DNA from 4 places in the Clostridioides sp. LIBA-6622 genome. Region 3 is predicted to be linked to each of the others. Evidence: riboswitches for the same ligand, from Rfam matches in the RefSeq annotation. Region 3 holds a riboswitch; each other region holds the start of a gene.
What was found. A riboswitch is a leader RNA that binds a small molecule or an ion and turns the genes downstream of it on or off. The one in region 3 is predicted to bind S-adenosylmethionine.
Positions count from the first base shown of each region.

Region 1: linked by a shared signal. The riboswitch ahead of ACTG47_RS07450 (methionine ABC transporter ATP-binding protein) and the one ahead of metK (methionine adenosyltransferase) in region 3 are both predicted to bind S-adenosylmethionine.
Region 2: linked by a shared signal. The riboswitch ahead of ACTG47_RS09710 (O-acetylhomoserine aminocarboxypropyltransferase/cysteine synthase family protein) and the one ahead of metK (methionine adenosyltransferase) in region 3 are both predicted to bind S-adenosylmethionine.
Region 4: linked by a shared signal. The riboswitch ahead of ACTG47_RS05740 (homoserine dehydrogenase) and the one ahead of metK (methionine adenosyltransferase) in region 3 are both predicted to bind S-adenosylmethionine.

Region 1 covers NZ_CP196998.1:1,556,464-1,560,039, reverse strand. The annotation lists gene ACTG47_RS07460 (MetQ/NlpA family ABC transporter substrate-binding protein) at 1-428, opposite strand, end outside; gene ACTG47_RS07455 (methionine ABC transporter permease) at 465-1,121, opposite strand; gene ACTG47_RS07450 (methionine ABC transporter ATP-binding protein) at 1,114-2,079, opposite strand; SAM riboswitch class I at 2,190-2,296, opposite strand; gene ACTG47_RS07445 (TetR/AcrR family transcriptional regulator) at 2,695-3,357, shown strand; gene ACTG47_RS07440 (DUF4097 family beta strand repeat-containing protein) at 3,441-3,576, shown strand, end outside.
Region 2 covers NZ_CP196998.1:2,002,980-2,006,555, forward strand. The annotation lists gene ACTG47_RS09705 (calcium-translocating P-type ATPase, PMCA-type) at 1-937, shown strand, start outside; SAM riboswitch class I at 991-1,093, shown strand; gene ACTG47_RS09710 (O-acetylhomoserine aminocarboxypropyltransferase/cysteine synthase family protein) at 1,200-2,465, shown strand; gene ACTG47_RS09715 (homoserine O-succinyltransferase) at 2,495-3,385, shown strand; gene ACTG47_RS09720 (TetR/AcrR family transcriptional regulator) at 3,557-3,576, shown strand, end outside.
Region 3 covers NZ_CP196998.1:177,404-180,979, reverse strand. The annotation lists gene ACTG47_RS01215 (YkvI family membrane protein) at 1-19, opposite strand, end outside; gene metK (methionine adenosyltransferase) at 338-1,531, opposite strand; SAM riboswitch class I at 1,668-1,771, opposite strand; gene yyaC (spore protease YyaC) at 1,960-2,469, shown strand; gene fabZ (3-hydroxyacyl-ACP dehydratase FabZ) at 2,573-3,001, opposite strand; gene mreB (rod shape-determining protein MreB) at 3,017-3,576, opposite strand, start outside.
Region 4 covers NZ_CP196998.1:1,190,256-1,193,831, reverse strand. The annotation lists gene ACTG47_RS05740 (homoserine dehydrogenase) at 1-1,187, opposite strand, end outside; SAM riboswitch class I at 1,290-1,396, opposite strand; gene ACTG47_RS05735 (YhbY family RNA-binding protein) at 1,488-1,856, opposite strand; gene obgE (GTPase ObgE) at 1,886-3,163, opposite strand; gene rpmA (50S ribosomal protein L27) at 3,274-3,564, opposite strand.

The DNA of each region.
Region 1 (3,576 bases), 1.4 Mb from region 3:
TTAAGTGCTCTAGCTCCATTAGTTGCATCATTTGGTACTGCTATAACTGCTCCATCTTTTATTTCATCTAATGACTTAACTTTTTCTGAATAGAATCCCATTGGCTCTATATGGACTTTAGATGTATACGTAAGTTTATATCCTTTCTCTTTCACAGTTTCCTCTAAAAACGGAATATGTTGAAAGAAGTTAGCATCCAAAGAACCTTCATCTAAAGCTGTGTTTGGAAGTACATAGTCATCAAATATTTTTACTTCTAAATCATATCCTTTTTCTTTTAATAAAGGTTTTGCTACTTCCAATATCTTTGCATGTGGATTTGATGAAGCCCCTACTAGTATTTTCTTATCCTCTTTGTTTGAACAACCAACTGCTGATATTGCTATTGCTGACACCAATGCTACTGATAATAATTTTTTTAATTTCATTTTTTGCTCCCCCTCTTTAAAATATTTATGATTAAATTATTTTAGTTTCTTGTAAGCTAGATTTCCTATACCTTGTATTATCTGAACTAATATTACAAGTGCTATTACTGTATACACCATTACTGCTGTATCGAATCTTTGATATCCATAGATAAGCGCTACATTACCTAATCCTCCAGCTCCGACTGCACCTGCCATAGCTGTATAACCAAGTATAGATATTATTGATAATGTAATCCCAGATACTATTGAAGGCATAGCTTCCTTTATCATAACTTTAAATACTATTTGTCTCTTTGTAGCCCCAAAAGACCTTGCAGCTTCTATCAATCCCTTGTCAACTTCATTTAGTGAACTTTCTATGATTCTAGCGATAAATGGCGCTGCACCAATAGTTATTGGTACTATTGCAGCAGTTTCCCCTATACTTGTTCCAACTATTAATCTAGTTATTGGAATCATTGCAACTATAAGTATCATAAATGGGAAACTTCTAAATATATTTACTATAAACCCTAAAACACTATTTATTGTGCTATTTGGTTTTAATCCATCTGGTTTTGTGACTACTAATATGATTGCTAATATAAATCCTAATATTGTTGCTACTATAGTTGGTACTATAACCATATACAAAGTTTGTAACAATGCACTTGGAAATAGTGTTGTTAAAAAGTCGATTAAACTATTCATTTATCATTTCCTCCCATCTTATGCCTTTACTAGTTAGATATTGTTTTACTTGTTCTCCACTTTTATCTGAAACATTTATGATAAGTGAACCTAAAATATCTTCTTTAAATTGTTCTAATTTACCAAATATTATAGATACATCTATATTCAGTTCTCTTGCCATAGTCGTTATAATAGCGTCATTAGAAATATCTTTAGGGAATAGTATCTTTATATTTGTTCCTTTTGGTAAAATTATACTTTCTTCACCTATTAATTTTCTAAGTCCCTTAGTATTTCTTAAGAAAATCTCTTCTGTATCTCCTACCTCTAGTACTTCTCCATTTTCCATTATTGCTACTCTTCCACAAATCTGTTTTATAACTTCCATTTGATGAGTTACAACAATTATTGTTATTCCTAATTTTTTATTTATATCTTCAAGTAATGAAAGAATTGATTTTGTAGTATTTGGGTCTAATGCTGAAGTTGCCTCATCACAAAGAAGTACTTGTGGATTTAGTGCTAAGGCTCTGGCAATTGCAACTCTTTGTTTTTGGCCACCACTTAAATTTCTAGGTTTATCATTTTTCTTCTCAGATATTCCAACCACTTCTAATAACTCTAAAACTCTTTTCTTTATCTCTGATTTTGTATATCCAAAACATTCCAATGGTAATGCTACATTATCAAATACAGTTCTTCTCTCAAGTAATGAAAAGTGTTGAAAAATCATACCTAACTCTTTTCTTAAATCTCTCATTTGCTTTTCATTTAATGACTTTACTTCTTTATCAGAAACAAGTACATTACCTTCTTGATATTCTTCTAAGCCATTTATACATCTAAGTAGTGTTGATTTTCCTGCACCACTATGACCTATTATTCCAAAAATTTCTCCAGATTCTATCTCAATACTTACATCTTTAAGCACTTGAATCTTTCCATAATACTTATTAACATTTTTTATGCTAATCATAAAATTTCCTCCCTATATTATGCTCAGTTTTTATGTTTATCCTCGCTTATGTATTTTATATATAACTAAATAAAAGCCTGAGTATAAACTCAGGCTTAGAAAGCTATTTATACTCATCTATCAACTATATTAGTTGCAGGATTTAGCACCAATGTATATAAAATATACTGGTTGCCGGGTTTCAAAGGGCCAGTCCCTCCACCACTCTTGATAAGACGTTATTTAATTTAAAATTTAATTTGATTATCATTTGTTGCTATGTTATATATGATATATTCATTAATAATATTTGTCAATAAATTTATTTAAATTTCTTATTTTTTATTAGTTTTAGCAAAAATAAATAATTATTTTTTATTGATTTTATATCATCTAAACCTTTGTATTTTTAATGGTTGTATAATATTATATAACCATTAAATTATCATTAATATAAAAAATATATTACATGATAGTAAACTATCCATATCTCCTATAAATAAAGTAAAAACATAAAAAACTAACCACTAAATAAATTATAATCTTAATTTCTTTAATTTTTTAGAGTTGACAATTCAAATAGAAGAAGCTATTATTTTTATAAATGAACAATTCATTCATAAGGAGGTGAAACACTTGGACCAACGTATTAAAGACATATCTGATGCTGCCACAACTTTATTCATTAAGCAAGGGTATACAAAAACTCAGATTAACCACATAGCAAAAGCAGTAGGCGTTTCTGTAGGTACAATTTATCTTAACTTTGCAGGTAAAAAGGAAATTATGCACTTTATCCTTAAATGTACAATAGAACCTGATTTCATTAATAATAGTTTTTCAAAACCAATTACAAATGATTTGTTTATTGGATTAGAAAATCAGATTATTGATATTTTTAAAAAATCTGGAGACACTTTTGCTTCACATCTTAAGAATAATCTTATAGGTTATAGCTTTGAAGAATTTATATCTGATTCATTTGATATTCTTTCTCAATATGCTGTTGGGTGTTTGTTTATAGAAAAAAATCAATTTGATTTTAAAAGACTATCAGAGTATTATATAACCTATCGCAAACAGTTTCTTGATACTATGACACATTATATGACTGAGTTTATTACAAGAGGAATTGTTCGTCAGTTAGAACATATTGAACTATCTACTACACTTATAATCGAAATTTTATCTTGGTGGGCTATGGACATTCACTATACTTCTTTTCAAACACAAGATATTTCATCGGATTTGGCAAAACAGATTTGTATGGATAACATTATAACTGCATACAAAAAATAAAATTGGTAGGTCTCTATGACCTCTAATTTTTACATTTATTATGAATGAACTATTCATTTACTACAAAGGAGATGTAAAATAATATGAAACTTAAAAAACAAATTACGATTTGTATTGCTATGGCAACATGTATGTTAACTTTTACTGGATGCTCTCATTCACAAACTTCTTCACTGGCAAACGAACTTCATTTTTCTTTGGATGATATATTAAACTTGA
Region 2 (3,576 bases), 1.8 Mb from region 3:
TGTTATATCTGGTGATGAACTTGATAATTTAAGTGATGATGAACTAGATAAAGCTGTTAAAAATGCTACAGTATTTGCTCGTGTATCCCCATTTGATAAACTTAGAATTATACAGTCTCTAAAAAGAATTGGAGAAGTACCAGCAATGACTGGAGATGGTGTAAATGATTCTCCTGCTTTAAAATCTGCTGATATTGGTATAGCTATGGGTATAAGTGGTACAGACGTTGCAAAAGATTCTTCTGATATGATTTTAATGGATGATAGCTTTACAACAATTGCTTATGCAATAAAAGAAGGTAGACGTGTATATAGAAATATACAGAAAGTTATACAATTCTTACTTGTTGGTAATATAGCAGAGATACTTACGTTGTTTGTTGCAATATTATTAAATTGGGATACTCCACTTCTTGCAGTTCATATTTTGTGGGTAAACCTTGCAACTGCTACACTTCCAGCTCTTGCACTTGGAGTTGACCCACCAAGTAGAAATATAATGAAGCATCAGCCAGTGAAATCAGCTACCTTATTTGAAAAAAATCTTATACAAAGAGTAGTTACTCAAGGTATATTTGTGGCAATAATGACTATTTTAGCATATAAAATTGGTCTTAATATAGAAAATCATGCTGTAGGTCAAACAATGGCATTTTGTGTATTAGCATTTTCACAAATGTTGAGAGCATTTAGCCAGCGTTCAAATACAGATTCCATGTTTAACAAAAATAATGGTAAGAACCCATTTCTTTTAATTTCATTTTTAACTTCTGCATTACTAATAGCAGTAATACTATTTGTACCTGTTTTTAGAAATGCGTTCAGTTTAACTATTTTAAATGGCTCAGAATGGCTTATAACAATCATTCTAGCCACAATGTCTGTAGTTCAAGTAGAGGTTGGAAAAGTTATTAAAAGAAAAATTTCGAAAAAATAGTTGACAAAATTAGGAAAAATATATAAGATATAAAACATAGAAAAATTAAATAAATCTTATCCAGAGAGGTGGAGGGACTGGCCCTATGAAACCCGGCAACCAGTATATTTATATACATTGGTGCTAAATCCTGCGGCGAAAGCTGAGAGATGAGTATAATTAAGCTTATACAGAGCCTGAGTTATATACTCAGGCTTTATTTATTTTAAATCTCATCTGGTAAATAGTTTAATTTTTACTAAAATCTAAGGGGGATACAAAAATGTATAATAAAGAAACAATATGTGTGCAAGGAAATTATAAACCAGGAAATGGAGAGCCAAGAGTATTACCTTTATATCAAAGTACAACTTTTAAATATAGTAGCATAGATGAACTTGCTGACTTATTTGATTTGAAGGTTGATGGACATATGTATTCAAGAATAAGCAATCCGACTGTTCAAGCTTTTGAAGAAAAAATAAGTTTGTTAGAAGGAGGAGTATCTTCTGTAGCTGTTTCATCAGGTCAATCTGCAAATATGTTAGCTGTTTTAAATGTATGTAAATCAGGAGATAGTATACTTTGTTCTTCAAAAGTATATGGAGGAACATTTAATTTATTAGGGTCTAGTCTTAAAAAATTTGGAATAGATTTAATATCCTTTGACTTAGATTCAAGTGAAGATGAAATAGTAAAACTTGCAAATGAAAGTACCAAAGTTGTGTTTGCAGAAACACTTGCAAACCCAACTCTTGAAGTTATAGATTTTGAAAAAATATCAAATGTAGCTAAGAGAGTGAATGTTCCATTTATAGTAGATAATTCACTAGCATCTCCAGTGCTTTGTAATCCTCTAAAATATGGTGCAAACATAGTTACTCATTCTACTACAAAATATCTAGATGGGCATGCTTCAAGTGTTGGGGGGATTATAGTAGATGGTGGAAACTTTAATTGGGATAATGGAAAATTTCCAGAGTTAGTGGAACCAGACCCAACATATCATGGAATAAGCTATACTCAAAAGTTTGGAAATGCTGCATATGCAACTAAGGCACGTGTTCAGCTACTTAGAGATTATGGGAACTGTTTAAGCCCATTTAATGCATATCTTACTAATTTAAATGTTGAAACACTTCACCTTAGAATGGAGAGACATAGTGAAAATGCTCTTAAAATAGCTAAGTTTTTAGAAAAACATGAAAATGTAGATTGGATTAACTATCCAGGACTTGAAGATAATAAGTATTATGAGAATGCCAAAAAGTATCTATCAAAAGGATGTAGTGGAGTTTTATCATTTGGAGTAAGAGGTGGATTAGAAAATGCCAAAAAATTTGTTGAAAAACTACAGATAGCATCTTTAGTTACACATGTTTCAGATGTAAGAACATGCGTTATACATCCAGCTTCAACTACTCATAGACAATTGACAGAAGAACAATTAATTGCGTCTGGAGTATTACCTTCACTAATAAGATTGTCCGTTGGAATAGAAAATGTAGAGGATTTGATAGCTGATTTAAATCAAGCTTTAAATTTCTAATAGTCTAAGAGAAAGAGAAGTGAGAAGAGATGGCTTTAATACTACCAAAGGGATTACCTGTTATTAATAAATTATTGGATGAAGGAATAGATGTAGTTTACAAAGAAGATTTTAATAAAGAATTAAAATATGAAGAGAATATAGATACAAAGATAGCTATATTGAATCTAATGCCTATAAAGATGGATACAGAATTAGATTTACTTAGAAGAATAGATAAAACAGGATTCAATGTATCTGTAGAATTTATTAAAATCTCAACAAGAGAAAGCAAAAGAGTATGCAATGAATATGTTAAGGATTTTTATAAAACATTTGATGAAGCCAAAGAAGAGCATTTTGATGGTTTTATAATAACAGGAGCTCCAGTTGAACAAATGGAGTTTGAAGAAGTTGATTATTGGAATGAACTAGAAGAAATAATGGATTATTCTAAAAGAAAAACTAAATCTACATTATATATATGTTGGGCGGCTCAAGCAAGTCTTTACAAATACTACAATGTAAAAAAACTTCCACTAAGTCAAAAATGTTTTGGAGTATTTAAGCATAAAGTAGATAAAAATAGTAAAATAGTAGATGGTTTTGAAAAAGAATTTTTTGCTCCACACTCAAGACATACTACTGTAAATACTGAAGCTTTAAAAAAAAATAAAGAATTGAATATTGTAAGTCATTCTAAAGAAGCTGGTCCTTATATAATTACAAATTCAAGAGATGTATTTGTAATGGGTCATAGTGAATATGACAAATACACACTTGATAAGGAGTATAAGAGAGATATAGATAAGGGCGATGAAATATCTATACCTCAAAACTATTATACGAATAATGACCCTTCACAAGAGCCAACAGTCAAATGGAAAAAACATTCTGAGTTATTGTTTAGAAATTGGATAAAAAACTATCTACTACAATAAATTTGAGATGTTATATAAAAACTAATTAAATAAGATATAGAAAACTATAGGTATAGAGATAATCTTAATGATTCTTTATACCTTATTATTTTAAAAAAAATTTGACATTATAAGAGTAGTTTTATATAATAAAACCAAACCGACTGACGGTCTGTTGAAAGGAGAAAACATATGAGAATCGTAAAAGACCC
Region 3 (3,576 bases):
TATTTACTTTGCCTGACATACACTACTCCCCCCTAATTAAAATAATTTTTTAAGTGTAAGTTTATTAAGATTATATTAGACGTATTATTATGATATTTCAATATATTTTTAATTATTTAACAGTAGTTAACACAATCTTAACCATTATTTAACATATTGACCATAATATGTACTCATTTAGTATAATATTATAAAATAAAATATACTATTCTAATTAAATACTGTTTATTTATTATATGATGAAAAATTAACATTTATTAAAAATATTTAATCTACAATAAAAAAACTGTTAGAAAGTAATCATAGAATTACATTCTAACAGTTTCTTAGTTAAAAATTATTCACCTAAAGCATCTTTTTTTAATTGCTCAACTTTGTCAATTTTTTCCCAAGGTAAATCTATATCAGTTCTACCAAAGTGACCATAAGCAGCAACTTTTTTGTAAAGAGGCTTTCTTAAATCTAAGTCTCTTATTATAGCTCCTGGTCTTAAATCAAAGTGTTTTTCTACTAATTCAACAAGCTTTTCCTCTGAAACTTTGCCTGTCCCAAAAGTATCTATGAATATAGATAATGGTCTAGCTATACCTATAGCATATGCAAGTTCTATCTCACATTTATCTGCAAGACCAGCTGCAACAATATTTTTAGCAACATATCTAGCAGCATAAGCAGCAGATCTATCAACTTTTGTAGGGTCTTTTCCTGAGAAAGCTCCTCCACCATGTCTAGAATATCCACCATAAGTATCTATTATTATTTTTCTTCCTGTAAGACCTGTATCTCCTTGAGGCCCTCCTATAACGAATCTTCCTGTTGGATTTATATAAATTTTAGTTTCTTCATCAAGTAATTCAGCTGGTATAACTGCTTTAATAACATGATTAATTATATCTTCTCTTATTTTATCATTTGATACTGTTTCACAATGTTGAGCTGATATAAGAACCGTATGCACTCTTATAGCTTTATTTCCTTCATATTCAACAGTAACTTGAGTTTTTCCATCTGGTCTTAAATAATCAACTATACCTGTCTTTCTAACTTCTGTAAGTCTTCTTGATAACTTATGAGCTAAAGATATTGGAAGTGGCATTAATTCTGGAGTCTCATTACATGCAAATCCAAACATTATTCCTTGGTCTCCAGCCCCAACCTTTTCTATTTCTTCTTCTATCTCTTCTCCAGTCTTACTTTCTAGACCTTCATCAACTCCCATAGCTATATCTCCAGATTGTTCATCTATAGAAGTTATAACTGCACAAGTATCACAGTCAAATCCATATTTTGCTCTTGTATATCCAATCTCTCTTACTGTTTCTCTTACTAGTTTAGGAATATCTACATAAGCAGATGTACTTATTTCTCCTGCTACTAAAACTAATCCAGTTGTAACTGTAGTTTCACAAGCTACTCTAGATTGTGGGTCTTTTTCTAATAATGCATCTAATATTGAATCTGATATTTGGTCACATATCTTATCAGGATGTCCTTCTGTAACTGATTCTGACGTAAATAAATGTCTTGCCATTTTTATTCCCCCTTATACATTCTTAATTTTTATTATAGGTTTTACCTTATTTTTAATTTTAGAAATTTTACTCAAAATAAAAAACCTCTCCTTTATAAGAAGAGGTTAATAATCGTAATTGCATACTAATTAACTGACCTCATCTTTCAAGACTTTTGTCTTGTAGGAATTAGCACCTTTTCCCATTTGGGTGGTTGCTGGGCTTCACAGGGCCTATCCCTCAGCCGCTCTTGATAAGGTAATCAAGATTTAAGTTTTATTTTACTTTACTAGCTTACTATTTTTTTAAAATTTTGTCAAGATTTTTAGTCACATTTTTCCCATTCCTTTTTTTGTAAGACAAATAAAATATTATCCCTATCTGAAATTTAAAGTTAGGTCTTTTTACTGTCTTTTATTCATATATTTTTTTGAAGGGGGTGTTCCTATTGTATTTAGCTAAAGTAAATTACAGCGATGATGATGTTATACAGATGCTAAGTTCAGTTCTAAAAACTATAATTAATGAAAATACGATTGTTGTTTGCATAGGAACAGACAGGGCTATAGGTGATACGTTAGGCCCTTTAGTTGGAACAATACTTAAGAACAGTAAATTTAAATACCCCGTTTACGGTACACTAGATAACCCTATTCACGCCTTAAATATATATGAGTCTTTAGATACTATAAAAAATACACATATACAAGGTAACTTCTTGGCTATAGATGCTTGCTTGGGGTCGCAGAGTAACATAGGTAATATACAGATTAGAGAAGGACCTATCCTGCCCGGAAAAGGTGTTGGAAAAAAACTACCTCAAATAGGAAATTATTCTATAGTAGGGATTGTAGATAAAATTGATGAAAACAATAGACTTTCATTTAATAATATACGTCTTAGCTTTATATTGGACTTAGCTGAAACAATAGCCTTAGCTTTATTAGTATCCACCTAAGTCCAATGTGAAGTAACTGATAAAATTCTTTATATAAAAAGGTAGATATTTTAGAGTATCTGATAGAATACTCAAAATTATCTACCTTTTTAATTTTGTATTTTTACTTTTCCACTAAAGCGAACATTAATTCCCCTTTACAGACAAGCTCTTCTCCAACATATGCCTTAGCATCTGCCTTAGCTATATTTCTTCTAAGAGTCGTCATTTCAACTTCCATAGTCAATGTATCTCCTGGTCTTACTTCTCTCTTAATTCTAACTTTATCTATACCTGCAAATACACCTAATTTTCCTTTATTTTCTTTTACAGACATCATTGCAACTCCACACACTTGTGCCAAAGCTTCTACTATCAATACTCCTGGCATTAGTGGATATTCTGGAAAATGACCTTGAAAAAAGGGCTCATTCACTGTTACATTTTTTATACCAACAGCTCTTTTTCCAACTTCTAACTCTGTAATCTTGTCCACTAATAAAAATGGATATCTATGTGGTATTAATTTCTTTATTTCATCTATATTTAGCATTCTAAACTCTCCTAATTATTTTCTTCTAAAAGACCCACCTGTTTCAAGTAAATCTATTGAACCCAAAGCTATACCTGTACCTTTTGCAACACAAGATAATGGCTCTTCTGCTATTGTAACAGTTATACCTGTTCTCTGTTCTATTATTTTATCTAATCCATATAATAATGAACCTCCACCAGTCATTATTATACCAACATCTCCTATATCTGCTGCTAATTCAGGAGGTGTTTTCTCTAAAACAGCATGAGTAGCAACTACTATTTGCTCAACACATTCTCTAAGTGCTTCTAGCATTTCTGTTGAATTTATAGTTATAGAACTAGGAAGTCCTGTAATTAAGTTTCTTCCTGTTATCTTCATATATTTTTCTTCTTCTCTCCTAAATGCAGAACCAATTTCAAACTTAATTTTCTCTGCTGTTCTTTCACCTATAAGAAGGTTATGTTGTTTTTTCATATACTTAACTATAGAATCATCAAATCTATCTCCACCAACTTTTATAGATTCACTTACAACAGCTCCCCCTAAAGATATTACAGCTATATCTACAGTTCCTCCACCAATATCTATAA
Region 4 (3,576 bases), 1.0 Mb from region 3:
AATTTTTTTACCGATTTACTATAATTATTTCTTTTTACATCTTCCAAAAGTCTATCGATTTCATGTTCTGACTTTGCATTTACAAAAATTGCTAATTCTTCATCATCTATAATGTCATAGCTATCTACATATTTATCTAGACATTTTAAAATTCCATCTTTATTATACCCATCAAATCTAACTACAGCACTACATTCATCTTCTATAAGTCCACTTAAATCCAATCTACCTTTTGAGAAAGATTTTATATTTGCATTTCTTTTATCTATTACATCTATAATGTCAGCATAAACAGCACTACCTGTTGCACCTCTTCCAGCTCCCTTACCTACAAAAGAAAGCTCACCTACTGAATCACCTACTAAAATTACTACATTAAACTCATTATCTATCTTTGAAAGCATATTATCATTATCAACTAATGCTGGCCTAACAAATCCACTTACTTCTCCTGATTCATACTTACTTCTAGCAACTAACTTTATCTTACAATTTAATTTTTTTGCATATTCTATGTCTTTTTCATCTATTGAAGTTATTCCTTCTAATAATAAATCTTTCCAATATACTATTTTTCCATAAGATAAAGTAGATAATATAGATAATTTTCTAGCACTATCATATCCTAAAACATCTGCATCTGGGTTAACTTCTGCAAATCCCAATTCTTGTGCTTGTTTTAAAGCTACATCATATGGTAAATTTTCATCATACATCTTCGATAATATAAAATTACAAGTTCCATTCAAGATAGCATTTATACTCTTTATATTGTTACCTTCTAAAGATTCTATCAATGGCTTTAGAACTGGAATACCACCTGCCACAGATGCCTCAAATTTTATACTAACATCATTTAAGTTAGCTAATTCTATAAGGTCACTACCTCTCTCTGCAAGTAAGTCTTTATTGGCTGTTACTACATGTATCTTTTTATTTAACGCTCTTGTTACATAATCAAAAGCTGGATTCAATCCTCCAATTAATTCAACCAGTGTATCAATATCCTTATCAAATATATCTTCTATATTTGTTGTTATCTTGTCAAAATACTTCTTAGACTTATGTTTCTCTTTATTTTTAACTAAAATTCCAACTATTTCTATGTCTCTTTTTGAATTATTATTTTCTATTAAATCAATTAATCCGCTTCCTACTGTTCCATATCCTAATATTGCTATCTTCACTGTTACATACCCCCATCATTTTGATTATATTAAATTATTTATATGTATAAATATCCTAATTAAAAAAGCTTGAGTATAAACTCAAGCCATATGACGGGTTTATACTCATCTTTCAGCATAACTGCTGCAGGATTTAGCACCAATGTATAATAAAATATACTGGTTGCCGGGCTTCATAGGGCCAGTCCCTCTGCCTCTCTTGATAAGATTGCTAATTTAAATTTATGTTTAATAGTATAATACAACTTCTATCAATTGTCACTATTTTTTTTACTTATTTTACTAAAAGTATATAGGCTATTATCTAACCGCTCTTTTAGTTGGTTTCCCTTTTTTTGTAACATTATTATTTTTAATCTTTGCTTTTGCCTGTTCATGTCCTGGGAATAGTATCTTAGGTTCCTCAACATTTCTTTTATAAATAGTAAATTTAAAACCAATAGCTTGCACAAATTCAGCTCTTAGAGCTTCACATACTGCATTAGCAGTTTCTTTAGCATCAAGCCCTGCATTTTCCAGTATAGTAACCTTTACTAATTCTCTAACTCTTAACATATCATCTAATTGCTCTAAGAAACTTTCTGTGACACCTTCTTTACCAATTTGTGTAGTAGGTTTTAAAGTATTTGCCAAAGATCTTAAATACGCTCTTTGTTTTCCTTTTAACATATTTTCACCTCTATAATTCTATACTAAAATTAATTGTAAAATTCAAATTCCAATTCGTAAATTCTAACTATATCTCCATCCTCTATTCCCATCTCTCTAAGTCTGTCAAACACGCCTTGACCTTCCATAGCTTTTTGGAAATATTGAAGAGATTCCATATCATCAAAATTTACAGAATACATTATTCTTCTAAGTGCTTTACCTGTAACTACATACACTCCATCTTCAATATCTATACTCAATTCTTCTTCAGTACCAATATCAAGCTCTGGTCTGTACATTTCTTCTTCTGAAACTAATTCTATATCTTCTACTTCTTTTAGAAGTTTAGATACATAAGTTATTACATCATCTATTCCTTCACGAGTTGCAGCAGACATTTTAAAAACTGTATATCCTCTGCCCTCTAATTCATTCTTAAATGTCTCAAACTTGCTTTCATCTTCTAATATATCAAATTTATTTGCAACTACAATTTGTGGTCTCTTTGAAAGCTTTTCATTGTACAATCTAAGTTCATCATTTATCTTATCAAAATCTTCAATAGGGTCTCTGCCCTCTAATCCAGATATATCTACAATATGTATCAATACCTTAGTTCTCTCTACATGTCTTAAAAACTCATGGCCTAATCCTATCCCTTCAGAAGCACCTTCTATAATTCCAGGTATGTCTGCAAGTACAAAACTATCTCCAAACTTAGTTTGAACAACACCTAAATTTGGTGTCAATGTTGTAAAGTGATAGTTTGCAATTTTTGGTTTTGCCTTAGTTACTACTGATAGAAATGTTGATTTACCTACATTAGGAAATCCTAAAAGCCCTACATCTGCTATCATTTTAAGTTCAAGAGTTACCCATCTTTCTTCTCCATCTGTACCAGACTTTGCAAAAGCTGGAGCTTGTCTTACTGCATTGGCAAAGTGTTGATTTCCTTTACCACCTATACCACCTTTTGCAACTACAGCTATATCTCCTTCTTTCTTTAAATCTGCTAATACAAGACCTGTAGCCTCATCTCTTATTACTGTGCCTGCTGGTACTTTTAATACTAAATTTTCTCCATTTTTACCAGCTCTTTTACCTTTGCTTCCGTCGCCACCATTTTGAGCTTGATATTTTTTTTGGTACTTAAAGTCCATTAGAGTTCTAAGACCTAAATCAACTTCAAATATGATGCTTGCTCCACGACCACCATCTCCGCCATCTGGTCCACCAGCTGGAACGTATTTTTCTCTTCTAAATGCTACCGAACCATTTCCACCATTTCCAGCCCTAACAAATATTCTTGCCTTATCTATAAACAAATTCTTCACCTACTTAATTAAAAACTTTTAATTAGCATTACCAAAAACACTATTATAAATTCATCAGTACTATAAGAAAAAGGAGTGCCTCAACACTCCTTTTATGTATATTACTCAGCTATTGCTACTGGATATATACTAACTTTTTTTCTCTTCTTGTCTTTTCTTTCGAATTTAACAGTACCATCAACTAATGCAAATAAAGTATCATCGCTACCTTTTCCAACATTAGTTCCTGGATGTATTTTAGTTCCTCTTTGTCTAACTATTATACTTCCAGCAGTTACTAATTGACCATCAAATCTTTTAACACCTAATCTTTTAGATATAGAATCTCTCCCATTTTTAGAAGAACCTACCCCTTTTTTAGATGCTAATAATTGTAAATTCATGTTTAACATATGGAGTCACCC